DNA from 4 places in the Dietzia sp. Die43 genome. Region 1 is predicted to be linked to each of the others. Evidence: riboswitches for the same ligand, from Rfam matches in the RefSeq annotation. Region 1 holds a riboswitch; each other region holds the start of a gene.
The links. A riboswitch is a leader RNA that binds a small molecule or an ion and turns the genes downstream of it on or off. The one in region 1 is predicted to bind cobalamin.
Positions count from the first base shown of each region.

Region 2: another riboswitch for cobalamin. It lies ahead of NR111_RS16895 (ABC transporter substrate-binding protein); the one in region 1 lies ahead of NR111_RS17495 (magnesium chelatase subunit D family protein).
Region 3: another riboswitch for cobalamin. It lies ahead of NR111_RS05245 (ABC transporter substrate-binding protein); the one in region 1 lies ahead of NR111_RS17495 (magnesium chelatase subunit D family protein).
Region 4: another riboswitch for cobalamin. It lies ahead of NR111_RS16915 (ABC transporter substrate-binding protein); the one in region 1 lies ahead of NR111_RS17495 (magnesium chelatase subunit D family protein).

Region 1 covers NZ_JALJRF010000027.1:4,776-10,157, reverse strand. Annotated here, with positions in the region: gene NR111_RS17505 (cobyrinate a,c-diamide synthase) at 1-593, opposite strand, end outside; gene cobO (cob(I)yrinic acid a,c-diamide adenosyltransferase) at 587-1,201, opposite strand; gene NR111_RS17495 (magnesium chelatase subunit D family protein) at 1,201-3,435, opposite strand; cobalamin riboswitch at 3,457-3,644, opposite strand; gene cbiT (precorrin-6Y C5,15-methyltransferase (decarboxylating) subunit CbiT) at 3,721-4,965, shown strand; gene NR111_RS17485 (cobalt-precorrin-4/precorrin-4 C(11)-methyltransferase) at 4,962-5,382, shown strand, end outside.
Region 2 covers NZ_JALJRF010000023.1:39,249-44,630, forward strand. Annotated here, with positions in the region: gene NR111_RS16880 (ABC transporter permease) at 1-908, opposite strand, end outside; gene NR111_RS16885 (ABC transporter ATP-binding protein) at 905-1,858, opposite strand; gene NR111_RS16890 (alpha/beta hydrolase) at 1,918-3,012, shown strand; cobalamin riboswitch at 3,025-3,204, shown strand; gene NR111_RS16895 (ABC transporter substrate-binding protein) at 3,259-4,299, shown strand; gene NR111_RS16900 (iron ABC transporter permease) at 4,304-5,382, shown strand, end outside.
Region 3 covers NZ_JALJRF010000005.1:13,678-19,059, forward strand. Annotated here, with positions in the region: gene NR111_RS05230 (cytochrome P450) at 1-12, shown strand, start outside; gene NR111_RS05235 (long-chain fatty acid--CoA ligase) at 344-1,978, opposite strand; gene NR111_RS05240 (carboxymuconolactone decarboxylase family protein) at 2,066-2,482, opposite strand; cobalamin riboswitch at 2,639-2,783, shown strand; gene NR111_RS05245 (ABC transporter substrate-binding protein) at 2,872-3,819, shown strand; gene NR111_RS05250 (iron ABC transporter permease) at 3,816-4,844, shown strand; gene NR111_RS05255 (ABC transporter ATP-binding protein) at 4,841-5,382, shown strand, end outside.
Region 4 covers NZ_JALJRF010000023.1:44,768-50,149, reverse strand. Annotated here, with positions in the region: gene NR111_RS16930 ((2Fe-2S)-binding protein) at 1-497, opposite strand, end outside; gene NR111_RS16925 (ABC transporter ATP-binding protein) at 490-1,272, opposite strand; gene NR111_RS16920 (FecCD family ABC transporter permease) at 1,269-2,402, opposite strand; gene NR111_RS16915 (ABC transporter substrate-binding protein) at 2,404-3,402, opposite strand; cobalamin riboswitch at 3,523-3,665, opposite strand; gene NR111_RS16910 (cobalamin biosynthesis protein) at 3,635-4,765, opposite strand; gene NR111_RS16905 (ABC transporter ATP-binding protein) at 4,743-5,382, opposite strand, start outside.

The DNA.
Region 1 (5,382 bases):
TCGTCGCGCTGGAGGACACCCAGCACCGGGATGCTGAGGGGCGCCAGCGCGCGTCGGACCTCGTCGGAGTGGCGGACCGAGCCGGCCTTGTTGAGCACCACCCCGGCGATCCGCACAGCCGGGTCGAAGGAGGCCATCCCCAGCACCACCGCGGCGATGCTGCGCGAGGCGTGGGAGATGTCCACGACCAGCACGACGGGGGTCCCGGTGAGCGCGGCGACGTGAGCGGTGGAGGCGAACCCGTCGCCGCCGATGTGCCCGTCGTACAGGCCCATGACGCCCTCGATCACCGCGACGTCGGCGGGCCGCCCCGCATCGATCCCGGCCCCGCCCGCGCCCCCACCCGCGCCGGCGCCGTGCAGCAGCAGCGGCACGATCCGCTCCTCGCCCACCAGGTGCGGGTCGAGGTTGCGGCCCGGCCGCCCGGTGGCCAGAGCGTGGTACCCGGGGTCGATGTAGTCGGGGCCAACCTTGTGCCCCGAGACCTCCAGCCCGGTGCGGCGTAGCGCCGCCATGAGGCCGGTCGCGACGGTGGTCTTGCCGTGCCCCGACGCCGGCGCGGCCACCACGATCCGCGGGAGGTCGGTCACCATTCGATGCCCCGCTGACCCTTCTGCCCGGCGTCCATCGGGTGCTTGACCTTGGTCATCTCGGTGACCAGGTCGGCGACCTCGAGCAGCCGGGGGTCGGCGTCCCGGCCGGTGATCACCACGTGCTGCCGTCCGGGGCGGCTGGCGAGGGTGGCGACCACGTCGTCGACGTCCACCCAGCCCCACTTCATGGGATAGGTGAACTCGTCGAGCAGATAAAGGTCGTGCCGCTCGTCGGCCAGTCGGCGCTTGATCTCGGCCCAGCCTTCGGCGGCGTCGGCGGCGTGGTCGTCCTCGGTGCCGTCCTTGCGCGACCACGACCACCCCGAGCCCATCTTGTGCCACTCGACGGGCCCGCCCTCGCCGGTCTCGTCGTGCAGGCGGGCGAGGCGTTCCATGACGGTCTGCTCGCCGATGCGCCACTTGGCGGACTTGACGAACTGGAACACCCCGATGTCCCAGCCCTGGTTCCACGCGCGCATTGCCAGGCCGAACGCGGCGGTGGACTTCCCCTTGCCGGGCCCGGTGTGGACCATGACCAGCGGCCGGTTGCGGCGTTGCCGGGTGCTGAGCCCGTCGTCGGGCACGATCTCCGGCTGTCCCTTGGGCATCAGGCCACCTCGTTCCGGGGGCCGGCGGCGTGCGGGCGGGCGGTGCGCGCGCGGGCTGTGTGAACGCCGACCGCGTCGGTGAGTCCCTCGGCGGTGACCTCGCCCAACGGCACGTGCTCAGCGCCCAGGTGCCCGGCGAGCTCGGAGGCCAGGCCCATCCGGAAGCGGCCGGTCTCGCAGTCCACGACCACCGACGCCACGCCGAGGGAGGCCAGCCCGGTCGCCGCGGTGCGGGACCTGGCGAGGGCGTCCGGGCCGTGGGTGGCGCGGCCGTCGGTGACGACGACGAGGAGGGCCCGCCGCCGCGGATCGCGGACGCCTTCGATGCGCAGGACTTCGGCGGCGGTGAGCAGTCCCTCCGCCAGTGGGGTCCGGCCGCCCGCCGGGAGTTCCGCGAGGCGGGTGGCCGCGATGTCGACCGACGACGTGGGCGGCAGGGCCACGTGGGCCGCGGACCCGCGGAAGGTCACCAGTCCCACCTTGTCGCGGCGGCGGTAGGCGTCCAGAAGCAGGGAGAGGATCGCGGTCTTGACCTGCTCCATCCGGGTGCGAGCGGCCATGGAGCCGGAGGCGTCCACGCAGAACAGAACCAGGTTGGACTCGCGGCCCTCGCGGACGGGCGAGCGCAGGTCCTCGGCAGCCAGCCGGAGTCGGCCGCCGTCTGGACCGGCTCCGCGACCCCGGGCGGATTGCTGCGGCGCGGCGGACCGGATCGTGGCGGGCAGGTGCAGGTCGGACCCGGTGAACGCGCCCGCGCCGATGCGGCGGCCGCTGGTGGTGAGGGCCCTCGATCGGCGGCCGGCAGCGCCCTGGCCGGTGCCGGCGACGGCGAGCAGGCGGGTGCGGTACGGCGCTGCGGCCGCGGTGACCGTGCCTGGCTCGGGCGGGGTGGGCCCGGGAGCGTCGGACCGCGAGGCGTCGCCGGGGGTGTCCTCCGCGGCGTGTCCGCCGGGCTGCTCGTCGGCTCGGCCGTCGGCGTCGTCGTCCGATTGGCCGTCCGCCTGGTCCGGGCCCTCGGTGCCGGAGTCGTCGCCAGCGCCGGGGCTGTCCTCGTTCTGCTCGGTCTGCTCGGGCGAGTGCTCGTGCCCGGCGTGCTCGGCCGAGGCCCGCGCCGGGGTCGACTCGGCGTCCGGGGTGTCTGCCGACGCGGACTCGTCTGCGGACTCCGACTGTTCGGCGTCGTCGGCCGGCGCGGTCTCGTCCCGGGGGTCGGGATCGGGCTCGTCGTCGTCGCCCAGGAGCCGTTCCAACAGGTCCTCGTCGAGGCCCGGCGCATCGAACGGGGCACGACGGCGGCGGTGGGGCAGTGCCATGCGCGCGGCGACGCGGATGTCCTCGCGGGTGATCCGGGTCCGGCCCTGCCATGCGGCGTGGGCGGCGGCGGTGCGGGCGGTGACGATGTCGGCGCGCATGCCGTCCACGTCGAAGCCCGCGCACACCCGGGCGATGGTGGTCAGCGCCCAGGGGGTCAGTCTCACCCGGTCGAGCACGCGCCGCGCGGCGGCGATCCGTTCGCGCACGGCGGCCTCGTCGGCGGCGTGGTCGGCGACGAATCCCGCCGGGTCGGCCTCGAACGCGATCCGGCGGCGCACCACCTCGGCGCGCAGCTCCGGGTCCCGGGGCGCGGCCACCTCCACGGTGAGGCCGAAGCGGTCCAGCAACTGGGGCCGGAGCTCGCCCTCCTCGGGGTTCATGGTGCCGATCAGCACGAAGCGCGCGGCGTGCTCCACCGAGATGCCGTCGCGCTCCACGGTTACCCTGCCCATCGCGGCGGCGTCGAGCAGCAGGTCCACCACGTGGTCGTGGAGCAGGTTGACCTCGTCCACGTAGAGCAGTCCGCGGTGTGCGCGGGCGAGTAGGCCCGGTTGGAACACGGTCACCCCGTCGGTGAGCGCACTCTCCAGGTGTAGTGATCCGGTGATGCGGTCCTCGGAGACCCCGATGGGCAGCTCGACCAGGCGGACCGGCCGCCGCTCGGTGGGCGCGTCGTGCGGGATACGCCCGTCCGGGGTCTCGGAGCCGCGGTCGTCGGGTGCGGAGGAGAAGCGGTCGCCGGTGACGACCTCGACCTCCGGCAGGATCCCGGCGAGGGCGCGGACCATCGTGGACTTGGCCGTGCCCTTCTCGCCGCGGATCAACACGCCGCCGACCGCCGGGGACACCGCGGTCAGGGTCAGGGCCAGCGCCATGTCGTCGGAACCGACGACAGCGCTGAAGGGGTAGTGCAGTGGCATGGGGGCTCCCGCTCTCGTCTGCCAGGCTGGTCAGCGCGAGGCCGGTCTCCGGACTTCCCGGCCCATCTCGGACGTGCGCGCGGGGCGCGATCGCCTGAGAGGCCGGGTTACCGTAGCGGGCCCTGTGCCGGATTCTCACCGGCTTCCCTGATTCTCCCCTCCGCTCCGCCTGGGGCGGGTCGTGGGGCACCTCGTGCTGTGGGGTCTGTTCGGTTGTGTGGTGCTTCAGGCTAGCCCAACGGCCTGTCCCGGGGCGCCTCAGGTGTCGCGGTAGGGTTCCGCGTCATGAATGCACGGGTGGTGGTCGTCGGCATCGGCGGCGACGGGTGGGCGGGGCTCGACGAGGCCCGCCGTCGCGCCGTCCTGGGCGCCGATGTGGTGCTCGGCGGGGAGCGTCATCTGGCGATGGTTCCGGGCGATGTGACGGCCGAACGAGTGCCGTGGCCGCGGCCGCTGCGGGATGGGTTGCCGGAGCTGCTCGCGCAGTTCCGCGGGCGATCGACCGTAGCCCTGGCCTCGGGCGATCCGCTGGTCGCCGGGATCGGCACCACCCTGATCGACCTGCTCGGCGCGGACGCGGTCGAGGTGCTCCCGGCGGTGTCCTCGGTCGCTCTGGCCCGCGCCCGGATGCGGTGGCCGGCCGAGTCCGTGGCGGTGCTGCGCGACCACCGCGCGCTCGGTCGTGAACTGGCACCGGGGCGACGTCTGCTGGTGCTCTCGGCGGACCGGCACACGCCGGGAGAGGTCGCAGCGCTACTTGACGGCGCCGGCTTCGGGGGGAGCGCGATGACCGTTCTGTCCGATCTCGGGGGCCCGTCGGAAGCGCGCTTCAGCTGCCCGGCGCGCGACTGGGCTGTCGATCACGAGGCCCCCGCCCTACACGTGTTGGCCATCGAGTGCGTGGCCGACGCGTCCGCCCGGCCGCTCGGGCTGGCGCCGGGATTGCCCGACGACGACTTCCAGAACGACGGCCAGCTCACCCGCCGCGACCTGCGAGCCTCTGCCCTCTCCCGGCTCGCGCCGGCCCCCGGTGAGCACTTGTGGGACGTGGGTGCTGGCGCCGGGTCGGTGGGCATCGAGTGGATGCGCGCGCACCCGTCGTGTCGGGCGACCGCGGTGGAGGCGAACTCCGAGCGGGCGGCCCGGATCAGGCGCAACGCGGCCGCCCTCGGGGTGCCCTCGTTGGAGGTCGTCCACGGACGGGCGCCCCAGGCTCTGGACGGTCTGCCGCGGCCGGACGCGGTGTTCATCGGTGGGGGCGGTACTGCCCCTGGCCTGCTGCGACAGTGCTGGGACGCACTTCGCCCGGGCGGCCGGCTGGTCGCGCACGCGGTGACGCTGGAGACCGAACGCGCGCTCATCGACACCCGCGCCGTATTCGGCGGGGAGCTGACCAGGATCCAGGTCGAGCACGCGGACTCGATCGGCCGGTTCACCGGCTGGGCCCCCGCCCGTGCGGTGGTGCAGTGGGCGGCCGTGAAGCCCTTCGTCGCTGCGGCTGATACTTCGGAAACAGGGGAGAGCTCGTGACCGTTCACTTCGTGGGAGCCGGCCCCGGCGCCGCCGACCTGCTGACGCTGCGCGCGGCTGCGGCGCTTGCCGCCGCCGACGTCTGCCTGTACGCGGGGACGTATCTCGACGACGGTGTGCTCGACCACTGCCGACCCGCGGCCCGGCTGGTGGACACCCAGCATCTGGACCTGGACGGGATCATCGGCGAGATCGTCGCCGCTCACGCCGATGGGCTCGAGGTGGTCCGGCTGTGTTCGGGTGACCCGTCGCTGTACTCGGCTCTCGCCGAGCAGACTCGCCGCCTCGACGCGGCCAGCGTGCCGTGGGACGTGGTTCCTGGTGTTCCGGCCTATGCCGCGGCCGCCGCCGAGCTGGGTGTGGAGCTCACGGTTCCCGAGGTTGTGCAGTCGGTGGTGCTCACCCGCGTTCAGGCGC
Region 2 (5,382 bases), on a different contig from region 1:
AGTGCCACCACGCCGATCGTCCAGCCCGTCAGCGCGCCCAGGTGCTGGTGTACGGCGGTCCCGGTCCGGGACGCCCGCCACCGGGACGCGGTGGCGGGGCCGGTCCGGGCCGGGACCATCCCCTGGCCCACGTCGCGGCGCGCGGCGAGCCACAGCGCGGCCGCGGCGAGCCCGGCCGCGGCGACGACGGCGACGAACAGGGGCACCACGGAGGACTCGCCGAACGGCCGGGTCAGGCCGTGCCAGCCCAGCGGCGAGGTCCAGCTCAACCAGTTGCGGTTGACGTCGCCGATCCCGCGGGTGATCAGGGTCAGTCCGGCCACGGACATCGCCGCCGCCCACACGGTCCGGCTGTGGGCGAACACCTGCGCGAGGACGGCGGTGCCGGCCGCGTACACCCAGCCGGCGGCGACGATCGAGGCCACGTACAGCGCCGCGCCCGCGCGGTCGAGGTCGACGGTGAGGGTCGCCGCCCACAGCGCAAGGCCGAGGACGGTGAAGACCCCGACGACGACGACGAGGGCGGCCGCCGTCGGGGCGAGCCGGCCGACCCGGCCCGCCAGGAGCAGTTCGGACCGTCCGGACTCCTCCTCCTTGCGGGTGGCGCGCGCGGTCAGGGCAATCGCCATGACGGGGATGCCGAAGGCGACCATGAACGAGTACTCGTTCATCATCACGCCGCCGAGGGTGTCGAGCCCGGCCACCCGGCCGGTGAGCATGATCATCGACTCGCCGACCGAGGCGCCGTACGTGGCGAGTTCCTGCGGGGTGTCGTACAGGGCTGCGATCGACAGCCCGGTGACGAGGTACAGCGCGGCCAGGCCGAGGACCCAGGCGGCCGCGGCCCGCCACCCGGCGCGCAGGGCGATGCGTGCCAGCAGGCCGGTGTCGGCGAACGGCGAGGTCATCGCCGGTCCCCTGTCCGCTCCTCGCCCCCGGTGGCCGCACCGGCACCGGAGTAGGCGTTGAGGAACAGGTCGTCCAGGCTGGGCGGGGTCGCGGTGAGCGTGTGGATGCCGGCCGCGTGAAGGAGGCCGGTGACCTCCCCCAGCTGCGGGGCCGGCACGTGGCAGCGGACCTCGAACCGACCGTCGGCGGCCTCCTCGATCCGCAGGCCGTCGACCCCCGTCACGCGCCCGAGTGAACCCGGATCGGCGTCGGTGACGGCGTGGACCTCGGTCGTGGTGTGGCGCCGCAGATCGGCCAGCGTCCCCGAGGTGACGGTGCGGCCCTCGCGGATGATGCTCACACGGTCGGCGAGCGCCTCGACCTCGCCCATGATGTGGCTGGACAGCAGCACGGTGGCGCCACCGTCGACGGCCTCGCGGACGCACTCCTGGAACGTCTGCTCCATGAGCGGGTCGAGGCCGGAGGTGGGCTCGTCCAGGACGAGCAGCTCCGCGTCGGACGCCAGCGCGGCGATCAGTGACACTTTCTGTCGATTGCCCTTGGAGTAGTCGCGCGTGCGCTTGGTGGGGTCCAGGCGGAAGCGGTCGATCAGTCCGTCGCGCCTGTCGGGGTCGAGTCCTCCGAGCGCCCGGCCCAGCAGGTCGATGCACTGGCCGCCCGTCAGCCGCGGCCACAGGGTCACCTCACCGGGGACGTAGGCCAGCCGGGCGTGCAGCTGGACCGCGTCTCGCCACGGGTCGCCGCCGAACACCGTCACCCGGCCGGAGTCGGCGCGCATGAGCCCGAGCAGGATCCGGATCGTGGTGGATTTTCCCGACCCGTTGGGGCCGAGGAACCCGTGGACCTCCCCCCGGCGCACGTCCAGGTCGAGCTCGTCCAGGGCCCGGGCCCGGCCGAAGGTCTTGACCAGGCTCTCGACCCGCACCACGCTCTCGTCTTCTGAACGCATGACCAGCTCCTTCGTCCGATTACCCTGATCATCCCAGGGATCCGCGTCACAATGTGGGCATGCGCTCTCCCATGTCCGGCCACCGTGCCTTCTCCCCGTCGATCGCGGATCGCGTCACCAAATCGGTCATGACCGCTGCGGGGTTCCTGCCCGGCCGGCTGCTCCGAGTAGTGGGTGGGACCCCGAGGCGGCTGGACGGCCAGGTTCTCGACCCGCACTTCCAGGCCGGGCTCCGGGTCATCTCGATGACGTCCGAGGGTGAATACGAGGACCTCACCGTCGACAGGGCACGTTCGGCTGTCGAGCGGTCGGCGTTCACGGTCTCGGGCAAGAAGATCGACCTCGCCGTCGTCTCCGACATCGTCCTCCCGCTCGGCGGCACCGGTCCGGACCGGGCCGACCTGCCCGCTCGCCTCTACTCGCCGGTCGAGGGGGACGAGCCGCTGCCGGTGCTGGTGTACTTCCACGGCGGCGGCTGGGTGCTCGGCAGCGTCGACTCGCACGACGCGACCTGCCGCTACATCGCACGGGCGGGCCGACTCAAGGTGATCAGCGTCGACTACCGGCTGGCACCGGAGTTCCGGTTCCCCACCGCCGCCGAGGACGCCCTCGCCGCGTTCCGGTACGTCCGCGACCACGCCGACGAATTCGGCGTGGACCCGACGCGCATCGCGGTGGGCGGTGACAGCGCCGGCGGCAACCTGGCGGCGGTGGTGTGCCAGCAGACGCGCGACGCCGGGGAGAAGATGCCGGACTTCCAACTGCTGTTCGTCCCCGCCACCAACATGTCCGCGCGGACCCGCTCGTACGAGCTGTTCGGCGACGGCTTCTTCCTCACCCGGGCCAACATGGACTGGTACGAGGAGACCTACATCCGGTCCGACGAGGACCGGCTCGACCCCCGCGCCTCCCCCCTGCTGGCGGAGGACTTCTCGGGACTGCCGCCCGCCCACGTGGCCACGGGCGGGTTCGACCCGCTGCGCGACGAGGGCGAGGCGTACGCCCGGAAGATGGCCGACGCCGGTGTCCCGGTCTCGCTGCGCCGCCACGATTCGCTGGTCCACCCGTTCGTCAACGCCGTCGGGGCCACCCCGCTCGCGCGCTCGGCACTGTCCGAGGCGGTGGGCGCGATGCGGATGGGGCTGGCGTACTGACCCCGGAGCGCGTGTTACCTTGTGATCGCCAGCGAGACCGATCGGTCGCGGGAATCCGGTGCGAATCCGGAACTGACGCGCAGCGGTGAGGGTGATGGCGGGGCACTATGCCACTGGGCCGCGAGGTCTGGGAAGGCGCTTCCGTCCAGGTGATCCCGAGTCCGAATACCGGCTGGCCCTCGCGGTGACAACCGCCAGGTCATCACCGGGCTTCGCGTTCCAGGCCCGCGACCTCGGAGCACACCCATGCGTTCTTCCACCCTGGTCGCCCTCGCCGGCGTCACCCTTCTCACCCTGACCTCCTGCACCGCCCACGACCCGGCTGCGATCGCCGGCCCGGGCACCGATCCGATCGAGAACTGCGGGGAGCAGGTCCAGCTCGACGCCCCGCCCGAACGGGTCGTCTCGCTCAACCAGGGCTCCACCGAGATCCTGTACGCCCTCGGCCTCGGCGACCGGATGGTCGGCACCGCCACCTGGACAGACCCGGTCCTGCCCGAGTTCGCCGAGGTGAACAGGTCGGTCCCCCGCCTGGCCGACAACGCGCCGTCGATGGAGGCCGTCCTCGACGTGGAACCGGACTTCGTCACCGCCTCCTTCGGCAGCACCCTCGGGGAGGGCGGGGTCGCCGCCCGCGAGCAGTTCCACGAACTCGGCGTGGGTACGTACCTCTCCCCCACCGACTGCGTGGGCAAGGTCGCCGACTCCGGGGACGGCGTCCGCGAGACCCCGCTCACCCCGGACCTGCTCTACCGCGAGATCACCGAGCTCGCCCGGATCTTCGACGTGGAGCAGGCCGGTGACGAGCTGGTGGCGGACCTCCAGCGCAGGCTCGATGAGGCCGCCGAGAGCGTCGATGCCCGCGGTGTCTCCGCGATGTACTGGTTCGCCAACTCCGAGTCCCCGTACCTGGCCGGCTGCTGCGGTGCCCCCGGCCTCATCTCGATCACCCTGGGCCTGGAGAACGCCTTCGACGACACCACCCAGGAGTGGCCGCAGATCAGCTGGGAGGTCGTGGCCGAGCGCGACCCGGACGTCATCGTCGTGGGCGACCTGACCCGCAAGAGCCAGACCGCCGAGACCGCGGAGGCCAAGATCGCCTACCTCGAGTCCAACCCCGTCACCCGGGAGATGGCGGCGGTCCGGGAGAAGCGGTTCATCGACATCACCGGCGCCGAGATGAACCCGTCGCTGCGCACGATCTACGGGGTGGAGACCGTCGCGGCGGGGCTCACCGAGCTGGGCCTCATCACGCCGGGGGCCGGCGCGCCGGACCCGGCCAACTGACCCGATGACCCTCGCACCCGAGAGGACCACCGCCCCGGTGGTCCCGGCGCCACCGCGCCGGCGGCCGGCTCTGCGGCGACCGTCCGCACTGGTCACCCTGTGGCTCGGTGGCCTGGGGCTGCTGGCGGTGTCGACGGCGCTCGTCATCACCATCGGCCCGTCCGGACTCACCGCCGCCGACGTTATCCAGTCCGCGCTGGCCCGACTCACGGGAGCCGACTCCGGGCTCACGCGGATCGAGGAGGGGATCATCTGGAACCTGCGGCTTCCGCGCACTCTCATGGCGGCCCTGGCCGGGGCGGGGCTCGCACTGTGCGGCGTCATCCTGCAGTCGCTGCTGCGCAACCCCCTGGCCGACCCGTACATCCTCGGCATCTCCTCGGGCGCATCCACCGGGGCGGTCCTCGTGGTGGTGCTCGGGGTCGGCGCGGGCGCGGTCGGGCTCACCACGGGGGCGTTCGTCGGGGCGCTCACCGCGTTCGGCTTCGTCCTGGTCCTGGCCTTCGCGTCCGGCGGGACGCCCGACCGGGTGGTGCTGGCGGGGGTCGCGGCGACCCAGCTGTTCTCCGCGGTGACCTCGTTCGTCGTCTACATCGCCGCCGACGCCGAGCAGACCCGCGGCGTGCTGTTCTGGCTGCTCGGCTCGCTGGCCTCCGTCCGCTGGTCGGACGTGGCGGTGTGCGGCGTCGTGGTCCTGCTCGGGCTGGTGGCGTGCCTGCTGCACACCTCCAGCCTCGACGCGTTCACCTTCGGCCAGGACGCCGCGGCCGCCCTCGGCGTCAACGTGGCCCGCACCCGGCTGGTGCTCATGGTGGTGACGGCGCTCGTCACGGCCGTCATCGTGAGCACCTGCGGGGCGATCGGCTTCGTGGGTCTGGTGCTGCCACACGCCGCGCGAGCCCTGGTCGGCGGCCGGCACCGGGTCCTCGTCCCGACGGCGGCGCTGATGGGCGCCGTGTTCGTCGTGTGGATCGACGCGGTCTCCCGCACCGTGATCGCGCCCCAGGAGTTGCCGATCGGGGTGGCCACCGCACTCATCGGCGTCCCGGCCTTCGTCGGGCTCCTCCTCCGCCGGGGACACGG
Region 3 (5,382 bases), on a different contig from region 1:
GCCGCGAACTGACCCCGCCGCCCGCCCGGCCTCCGCCGTCCAGAGGATTTCGCCTGTATCGCCCGAGTGGGTCTGAGCGAAATCCTCTGCTCGGCGATGATGCCGCGGCGGCGGGGGGGGCGGGACGGCCAGCGTGTCGGCCGGCGGGACGGCCAGCGTGGCGGCGGCCAGCGTGGCGGCGGCCAGCGTGGCGGCGGCCAGCGTGGCGGCCGGCGTGGCGGCCGGCGGGACGGTTGGCACCGAGCAGCCAGTAGCGCAGAAGCAGGGCCCGGGGGCGGTCATACCGCAATCCCGGGCCCTCCGCTGGCCGACGACGCGTTCCCGCGTTCGACCTTCCGCCTGCCTAGTTCTCCAGGGCGTTCACCACGGTGAGTTCGCCGTCGGAATGCGAGACGCGGATGCGCTTCTTGTCGAGCTTGCCGACGGAGGTCTTGGGGATCTCGTGGACGAACGCGAACTTCTCGGGCACCTGCCACTTGGCCATCCGTTCGGCCAGGTGATCGCGCAGCTCCTCGACGCTCGGGTCGGGCACACCGTCCTTGACGACGATGGTGGCCAGCGGCCGCTCGTCCCACTTGGGGTCGGGGACACCGATCACGGCGGCCTCCGCCACGGACGGGTGCTCGAGGAGGTAGTTCTCCACCTCGACGGACGAGATCCACTCGCCACCGGACTTGATGATGTCCTTCGCGCGGTCGGTGAGCTGCAGGAACGCCTCGGGCTTGATATACCCCACGTCGCCGGTGCGCAGCCAGCCGTCGTCGAAGGAGTCCGAGGCGTCCACCTTGTAGTAACTGCCGGTGATCCACGGGCCGCGGACCTCCAGCTCGCCGACGGACTCGCCGTCCCATGGCAGGGCCTGGCCGGAATCGTCGACGATACGGGCCTTCACGCCGGCGATGAGTCGGCCCTGCGTCATGCGGAGCTCGAACTGCTTCTCCTCCGGCAGGGATGCCTTCGGGCGGGACAGGGTGCCGATGGGCGAGGTCTCGGTCATGCCCCACGCGTGGACGATGTTGATCCCGTATTTGTCCCGGAACTTGCGGATCAGCTCCGGCGGGCACGAGCTGCCGCCCACGACGACCGCACGGAAGCTCGACATGTCGATGGGGTGGTCCACGCTGTACGCGTCCACTGCCTGCCAGATCGTGGGGACGGCGGCGGCCAGCGTCGGACGCTCGGAGGCGATCATCGCGGCCAGCGGCTCGGGCTGTAGGAAACGCTCCGGCATGAGCAGCGAGGCGCCCACCATGAACGCGGCGTACGGCAGGCCCCACGACATGGCGTGGAACATCGGCACGATCGCCAGCACGTTGTCGTCGAGCGAGATGTCCATGCCGTCGGACATGCACACCTGCATCGAGTGGAGGTAGATCGACCGGTGCGAGTAGACGACGCCCTTCGGGTCGCCGGTGGTGCCCGAGGTGTAGGCCATCGCGGCGCCGGAGTTCTCGTCGACCTCCGGCCAATCGAACTCGGTGGGCTGGGCGGCGAGGAGCGCGTCGTAGTCGTGCACCTGGATGCCCTCGGGAGCCTCGAGGTTCGCGGCGCCCCCACCGGTGACGATGACGTGCTCGACCGTCGAGAACCGGGGCAGGAGCGGCTGCAGGAGCGGGACGAGGCTCGGGTCGACGATCACGACCTTGTCCTCTGCGTGGTTGGCCACGAACTCGAGCTGGTCCGGGAACAGCCGGATGTTCAGCGGATGCAGCACGGCGCCCATGGACGGGATCGCGAGGTAGGCCTCCAAGTGCTCGGAGTTGTTCCACTGGAATGTGGCGACCCGCTGGTCACCGTCGACCCCCAGGGAACGCAGCGCGTTGGCCAGCTGCGCGGCGTGCTTGCCCAGATCGCCGTAGGTGATCTTCCGTGGTCCCTGATCGGTCCAGGTGGTGACGACCGCATCGGAGTGGACGGTCGCACCGAACTGCAGGATCGTGCTGATGTTCAACTGCTCCGGCATCATCGTGCTCTTCATGAGGGGCTCCTTGATCGAGGGGTGGCGTCTGTCACTCTCGTGTCGAGACTACCTGCCGTCGACGACGTTCCTGGTTCGTATGGTCGACTACCCGTCGAGGTCGTCGAAGACGGTCTGGACCGTCCTCATCGCCGAGAGCGCCGCCGGCGCGCCGCAGTACCCCGAGGCGTGGATGACCGCCTCGGTTATCTCCTCGCGGGTCAACCCGTTGGTCAACCCGCCGCGCACGTGCCCCGCCAGCTCGGCGTCCGCGCGCAGTGCCACGAGCATCCCGATGTTGAGCAGGCTGCGGTCCCGGCGGCCCAGCCCGGGCCGGTTCCAGATGTTGCCCCACACGTTCTCGGTGACCACGTGCTGGATCGCCTCCGACTCCGTCCCGACAGCCCGGTCCATCGCCCGGTCGACGAAGTCGTCGCTCATCACCTCGCGCCTGGTCGCGAAACCCTGCTCGCGCAGATCCGCGGCCGAAGGCCCCTCGCCTGCAGAACTCGTCGTCGTCGTCATCTCCACGGTCCTCTCCCACTGCCGACAGGTATCGCGATCCATCCTCCCCGACCGTCGTCACCAGCTCCGCGTGACCTCGCCCCGCCCCGGCCAGGCGCGGGGACGGCTCGGACAGGGGCGGCGGCGGAGGCACGCAGATGGGCGGACGCGGCGGCGGGTGGGATACCCTCGACGGGTCCGGCCACCAGCGTCGGACCCCGCGGCAACTCGGCGGAAGTCGGTGCGAATCCGACGCTGTCCCGCAACTGTGATCCCGTCTCAGGACGGGCGAGCCAGGTCGGCCGGTTCCGCGGCAGCCGTACGTACTGACCTCGGACGAAGGACGGTCGCGTGCAGCGGCCCCGGCCGCGGCCCGAGCTGTTTTCGTCCTCCGAATCACGGAGGATGCCATGCACCATCCACGAGCCCGCCGGGCAGGAGCCCGCTCGCTGCTGCTCGCCCCCCTGGCCGCCCTGGCTCTGGTCGCCACCGCGTGCAGCGGCACCGGCGGCGACGACCCGGCCCCGGCCGACCAGACCTCCGCCGCGGCCGACGAGCCGCAGGCGATCGTCTCGCTGGCCCCCACCACCACCGAGATGCTCTACGCCGTCGGCGCCGGGGACAGCGTCGTGGCGGTCGACGAGCGGTCCGACTTCCCCTCCGACGCCCCGGTCACCGACCTGTCCGGGTACACGCCCAACCTCGAGGCGATCCTGGGGTACGCGCCGGACCTCGTCGTGCTCACCGACGACACCGGGGACATCGTGGCGGGCCTCGAACGCTCCGGCGTCGAGGTGCTGCAGCTGCCCGCCGCGCAGACCCTCGACGACACCTACGCCCAGCTCGAGCAGGTCGGGGCGGCCACCGGGCACATCGGCGAGGCCGCCGAACTCGTGTCGCGGATGCGTGGCGAGATCGACGAGATCGTCGCCTCGGTGCCGGAGCGCGAGACGCCGCTGACGTACTTCCACGAGCTCGACGACACCTATTACACCGTCACCGACGACACCTACGTCGGCGAGATCTACTCCCTGCTGGGCCTGACCTCGATCGCCACCGGCGACGATCCCTACCCGCAGCTGTCCGAGGAACTCATCCTCGAGGCCGACCCGGACCTGGTGTTCCTCGCCGACGGCCAGTGCTGCGGCGTCACCCCCGAGGTCGTGGCCGAGCGGCCGGGCTGGGACGGACTCACCGCCGTGCGCGAGGGGCGCGTCCACGTGGTCGACGAGGACCTGTCCAGCCGGTGGGGCCCGCGGGTGGTCGACTTCATGCGCGAGGTCGCCGAGATCGTCACCGCGGTGCCCGATGCCGCGCCGGAGACCGCGGGGAGCCCCGCGAACCAGCCCGCCTCGTGACCCGCCCGTCGCCCCGCCACGCCCTCGTGCTGGGCGGGGCGACGCTGTTGCTGGCCGCGGCGGTCCTGCTCGGCACCCTCATCGGCCCGGCCGGCCTCACCCCGGGCGGCGTGGTGCTCGAGCTGGTGGGCCGGCTGCCGCTGGTCGACATCGACTCCGGGTTCACCGAGCGTCAGCAGGTAATCCTGTGGGAGATCCGCATCCCGCGCGTGGTGCTGGGCGCGATCGTCGGCGCGATGCTGGCGATCGCCGGGGCCACCTACCAGGGCGTGTTCCGCAACCCGCTCGCCGACCCGTACCTGCTGGGGGTGTCCAGCGGGGCGGGGCTGGGTGCCACCCTGGCGATCGTCGTGGGCGGCGCGATGGGCTCGGCGATGGTGCCGCCCGCCGCGTTCGCCGGCGGCATGATCGCGGTGCTGGCCACCTACACGCTGGGCCGCAGTGTCGGCGGCGGACGCAGCGAGGTCGTCATCATCCTCGCCGGCGTCGCGGTGGCGGCGTTCGCCAGCGCCATCCAGACGTTCTTCATGCAGCGCCACGACGAGACCCTGCGGCAGGTGTACTCGTGGATGCTCGGCCGGCTCACGACAAGCGGCTGGACCGACGTGCAGACCGTGCTGCCGTACGTGCTCGTGGCGGTGGCCGTGATCGCCCTGTTCCGGCGCACCCTCGACGTGATGGCGGTCGGGGACGCCGAGGCCGCCACGCTGGGTATCGCCCCGGCGCGGGTGCGCCTGGTCCTCATCAGCGTGGCCACCCTCGGGACGGCGGCGGTGGTGTCCGTGTCGGGTCTGATCGGGTTCGTGGGCATCGTCATCCCGCACGCCGTGCGGATGCTCATCGGGCCCGGGCACCGGCTGCTGCTGCCGGTGTCGCTGCTGGTCGGCGCGGCCTTCCTCATCCTCGCCGACGTCGTCGCCCGCACCGCGATGAGCCCGGCCGAGCTGCCCATCGGCGTGGTCACCGCCGCGATCGGCGCCCCGTTCTTCCTCATCGTCCTGCGCCGCAGCCGGGGGCACATATGACCACCACGCCACCCACGCCACCCGCGTCAGCCGCGGCGGCCGCGGCGGCCGCGCCAGTCGCACTGGCCTGCCGCGACCTGCACGTCACCCGGGACCGCACGGCCATCCTCCACGGCATCGACCTCGCCGTGGACGCCGGATCGTGGGTATCCCTGGTGGGCCCCAACGGCTCCGGCAAGACGACCCTGCTGTTCGCGCTCGCCGGGCTCATCCCCGCCGCCGGTCACATCGAGGTCGACGGACTGACCCCGCGCCGCGCGGGTCGCCGCACGGTGGCACGGACCGTAGCGATGATGCCGCAGCGCCCGGTCGTCCCCGAGGGGGTCACCGCGCGCGAGCTCATCGGACTCGGCCGCACCCCGCACATCGGCCGGTTCGGCACCGAGACCGCCGACGACCACGAGGTCGTCGACCGCGTCATCGACCGCCTGGACCTGCACGACCTGGCCTCGCGCAACGCCACGACGCTGTCCGGCGGCGAACTGCAGCGGGTGGTGTTGGGCCGCTCGCTGGCGCAGGAACCGCGGGTCCTGCTGCT
Region 4 (5,382 bases), on a different contig from region 1:
GTCGCGATCGCCCACAGCGCCCGCGGTGCTGCGCCCGAGACCTCCGCGAGGGCGGCGATCACCTCGCCGTGGGCCTCCAGCAGCGCGTCGGCGTAGGCCGCGGTCGACGGCAGGAGGTGTTCCGACAGCGCCGAGTGGAGATAGCCGTTCGGCTGCAGCGAGACGGAGAGCCGCTGCGGTCGGGGATCGGGCGCGCGGCCGATCGCGAGCAGCATGACCAGCGGCGCGGCCACCAGCGTCGAACTGGCCGAGTACCACCACAGCGTGCCATTCACCCGCGGATCGCCATGGTTCCAGCGCCGGCCGGTGTCCTCCACCCGCCGGGCCAGCCACCGCGGGTCCGTCAGCACCGATCCGGGCAGGACCTCCGGGCCGTGTTCGATGGTGCGGACGAAGTCGCCGAGGAGGTCCGAGACGCCCGAGTACGCGGCTGTCACGGTCTCGGGGGCGCGGAGCTCGTCGTCGTCGCCGTCGTCACCCACGGTCCCGTCACGCATCGGCGAGCCCCGCCACGTCGAGCGTGCGGCGGCCGTCCGGCCCCGCCCGCACCTCGCCACGCACCCCGAACACCTCCCGCAGCACCGCGGCGTCCAGGACCTGCTCCGGCGCACCGGTCGCGACGAGGTGACCGCGGTGCAGGACCGCGATGACGTCGCAGTACTCGGTGGCCATCCGCAGATCGTGGATCGTGAGCAGCACCGCCAGCCCGTCGGCCGCCAACTCGCGGAGCAGGCGTAGAACCGACAATTGCTGGTGCAGGTCGAGGTGATTGGTCGGCTCGTCCAGCAGGAGCACCTCGGGCCGCTGGGCGAGGGTGCGCGCGATCGACACGCGTTGCTTCTCGCCGCCCGACAGTGCCACCACGTCTCGCTCGGCCAGCTCGGTCAACCCGACCCGGGCGAGGACATCCTCCACGACCGCCGCGTCGTCGGCGCCGAAGGGCTCGAGAAGTCCCCGTGTGACCGTCCGGCCCAGGCGCACCGACTCGCGGACCGTGATGCCGCCCAACGAGACCGGTTCCTGCGTACTGGCCCCCACCGCGCGGGCCAGCGTGCGGCGACGCAGCGAGGCGATGTCGGCGTCGTCGAGCGTCACCATCCCCGCGGCGGACGGCAGCGCGCGATAGCAGGTGCGCAGCAGCGTGGTCTTGCCGCTGCCGTTCGGGCCGACGAGTGCGGTGACCCGCCCGGGCGCGACCGTGAGGTCGACACCGTGGAGGATCCGCCGACCGCCGAGCCGGGCGGAGACGCCGTGCGCGGAGAGGGTGCTCATCGCGACGCCTTCCCGTAGCGGTGCCACAACATCAGCAGGAACACCGGGCCGCCCACGACGCCGGTGACCACGCCCACCGGCAGCTCGGTGCCCTCGCTCACCGCGCGGGCGGCGAGGTCGGCCAGCACCAACGCGACCGCGCCGAGCAGGGCCGCCGCGGGAAGCAGGCGCGCCGCGGTGCGGCCCGTGAAGAACCCCGCGAGGTGGGGGATGAGCAGGCCGATGAAGCCGATCGTCCCGGAGACCGCCACCGCGCCCGCGGTGAGCAGGGAGACGAGCAGCAGCATGAGCACCCGGAACCGGGGCACGTTCACGCCCATCGCGGTGGCGCCGTCGTCACCGGTGAGAAGCAGGTCGAGGTGGCGGCTGCACAGGATCACCACCGTGCCGGCGACGGCGAGGATAGCAACGGGCGCCCACAGCATGGTCCACCCGGCGTCACCGAACCCGCCCGCGAGCCAACGCATGACGGTACCGAGTTGATGGTCGTCGCCGAGGACCAGCAACGTGAACGTGTTGAGCGCACCGAACACCATCGTCATGGCCGCCCCGACCAGCACGATGGCGGTCGTGTCATGGGCGCGGCGGGCCACCAGGACGACGCCCGCCAGCGGGAGCAGCGCGCCGAGGAACGCCGCGATCGGCAGGGTGAACACGCCCCACATCCCGGCGCCCACGCCGAGGACCGTGAGCACCACGACGCCGAAGCCCGCGCCCGAGGAGACGCCGAGCAGATACGGGTCGGCGAGAGGATTTCGGGTGACCGCCTGGGCGACGCCACCCGCCACGGCCAGCGACGCGCCCACGGCCGCCGCCATGAGCGCCCGGGGCAGTCGCGACTCGAGGACGATCGCCTCGCGGGCGTCGGTCCACCACGGGTCGAAGACCCCCGGCGCCAGGCGGTGCGCGACGATCGCCCACACGTCCCCGATCGGGATGGACACCGAGCCCAGGGAGACCCCGGCCGCGATCGTCATCGCGAGCACCGCCACGAGCGGGAGACAGATGAGCCACAGCGACCGCCGCCCGGTGGGCGGGGCATCGGCGATGCGCCCGGAGCCGGGGCGGGGATCGATGCCCGTGCCGGCGCGGTCAACGCGCCCGCCGGTGTTCTCGGCGACGGTCGTCATGTCACTGCCCGAACGCGTGCGGGTGCAGCTCACGGGCGATGGTCTCGGTGGAGGTCGTCATCCGCGAGCTCTCGAAGAAGTCGGACAGCGGGACCACCACGATGCGGTTCTCACGGATCGCCGGCGTCGTGGACATGATGGGCTGCGCGCGCAGGTAGGCGATCTTGTCCTCCGCGCTGGTGGCGCCGTAGTCGAGTACCACGATCGCCTCGGGCTGACGCTCGCCCAGGATCTCCCATGTGGACGTGAGATAGGGGCGGTCGCCCTCGGAGAAGATGTTGTCCGCGCCCGCGTACTCGCCGATCAGTTGTCCGATGCCCACGCCGCCGATCGTCGTCGGTTCTGATTCGCCGCCGTCGTAGAAGAACGTGGGGGTGCCGGTGACACCCGACGCATCGAGCGTCTCTCGGATCTCCCTCATCTCGCCGGTGATCCGGTCGGTCAGGTCCCGTGCCCCCGGCTCGACGTCGAGGATCCGGCCGAGCTGGGAGAAGTCGGTCTCGAGCATCGACAGGTCGCCGAAGCCTTCTCCGCAGTACTCGGAGAACAGGAAGGTGTGGATCCCCGCGGTCTCGAGGGCGTCGCGGCTGCGGCCTTCCTTGTCGTCGAAGGCGCTGCGCATCCCGGCCACCACGAGGTCCGGCTCGAGGTCCACGATCTGCTCCCAGGTGGGGTACTCCTCCGAGAGGGACGGAATGGCCTCGAACTGCTCGGCGACCTCCGGCAGGACATCGTCCTGCTCGCCGTAGCCCATGCCGACGATCCGGTCGCCGGCCCCCATCTGGATGAGGGTCTCGGTGACGTGGTCATTCATCGAGATGATGCGCCGGGGCGCAGCGGTGTAGGTGGTCTCGCGCTCACAGTTGGTGACGGTCACAGGGTCGGCGAACGACTCGACCGGGCCGCCTTCCGCGAGCGCCTCGCCGCGGGAGCAGCCGGTGAGGGCGACCCCCGCGACGAGGAGGGTGGCGAGCGTGATTCTGGGGTGGCGACGGAACATGATCAGTCCTCGGATCGTGTCGTGCGGTCGACGACACGTGAGACCCGCAGGAGGGTAGGAGTCGACGACGACACCACGTCACCTGACAGGACCCCGGATCGCAGACCTCGGCGATGTACTCGGAGTCGCGAACATCCGGGCAGGTAATCGGGCTCGCGGTCACGAAAGTGGCCACACACCGTTGCGGGTCAGCGCCGGATTCCCACCGGTCTTCCCCTGCTCGTTCCGGATGTCAGCAGTACGCCCTCAGGATAGGCACACCGCGTCCGCGTGCGGTGCAGGTACCCCGGCTCGGCGGAGCCGACCACCCGCGCTTCGTGGCCCGGCTACGCCCGAGGACGGCGCGACGCACGACCACGCCCAGCACGGCCAGCGCGACGGTGCCCACCTGGACGCGGTCGTGCAGGAGGATCGCGCGGCGGATGTCGTCGTCCCGGACCGACCGGCCGTCACCGAGGACCGCCCGGTCCTCCACGCCGTACGGGTACGGCGTGGGCCCGCCAAGCCGGACCCCCAGGGCGCCCGCGCACACGGCTTCGACGACCCCGGCGTTCGGGCTCGGGTGCGCCGGTGCGTCACGGAGCCACGCCCGCAGGGCCCCGGCGGGACTCCCGCCCACGGTCGGGGCGCAGACCACCCCGAGCGCGCCGGCCACCCGGGCCGGCAGGAACCCCAGCACGTCGTCGAACCGCGCCGCGGCGGTGCCGAAGTGGCGGTACCGCTCCGAACGGTGACCCACCATCGCGTCGAGCGTGTTGGCCGCGCGGTGGACGGCGGCGCCGGGCGAACCCGCCACCGCGGCCCAGAACAGCGTCGCCACCGCCGCATCGGAGGTGTTCTCCGCGACGGATTCGACGACAGCCCGCGCGAGATCCTCCGGGCCGAGCGCGGCCGGATCCCGTCCGCACAACCACGGCAACAGGTCCCGGGAACCCGCGTGATCGCCCCGGGCGAGCAGGTCACCCTGCCGCCCCGCGACCGCGAGCAACGAGGACCCGCCCAGGCACGACCACACCACGGCCGCGTCCCACGCCACTGCCGCGACGCGGTTCCGTCCGGCGAGACGTCCGACGCCCGTCACTGCAGCGGCGGTGCCCCCCACGAGGACGCCGGTGAACAGCAGGCCCGCCGCCCGCTGCGCGTTGGGCGTCCGGCCGGGCCGGAGGAGCCGCGACTCCACGGCGAGCGCGACCCGGCCGAAGCCCGCGACGGGGTGGAACCGTCGCGGGTCGCCGACGAGGCGATCGAGGGCGAACCCGGCCGCGATGCCCGCCGCGCGGGCGGCAAGCGCGTACCCGTCACCGCGGCGGCGCGTGCACGACGCGCGGTGCGGGTGGGGGTCAGCGCGCGAGATAGCGGACATGCGCCCCCCGCCCGTCGTGGGTCACCTCGGCCTCCACTCCGTACACCTCCCGGATCAGGTCGGCGGTGAGCACCTCGTGGGGCGCGCCGCCGGTCACGAGTCGCCCACCGGACAATACGATCAGATGGTCGCAGAACGTGGCCGCCAGGGTGAGATCGTGTAGGGCCGCGATCACCGTGGTGTCGGTGGCGCGGACCAGGGCCAGCAGGTCGAGTTGGTGGCGGATGTCGAGGTGGTTGGTCGGTTCGTCGAGGACCAGCACACCGGGTTCCTGGGCCAGGGCCCGCGCGATCTGCACCCGCTGCCGCTCGCCGCCGGACAGGGTCGCGTACCGCTGGTCCAGGCGGTCGCCGAGGCCGGTCGTGGCCGCCGCGCGCCGCACCACCCCGTCGTCCCCGGGACCTGGACCCGACCAGGCCGCGCGATGGGGGATGCGGCCGAGTTCGATGACCTCCCGGACCGTGGGGTTCTGGTCGGTGGTCGCCTCCTGCGCCACCAGTGCCAGGCGCCGGGACAGGCGTTTGCGGGGGAGTGATCGGATGTCCGTGCCGTCGAGGTGCACCGATCCGGTGTCGGGCCGGAGCACGCCCGTCAGGATGCGCAGGAGCGTCGACTTG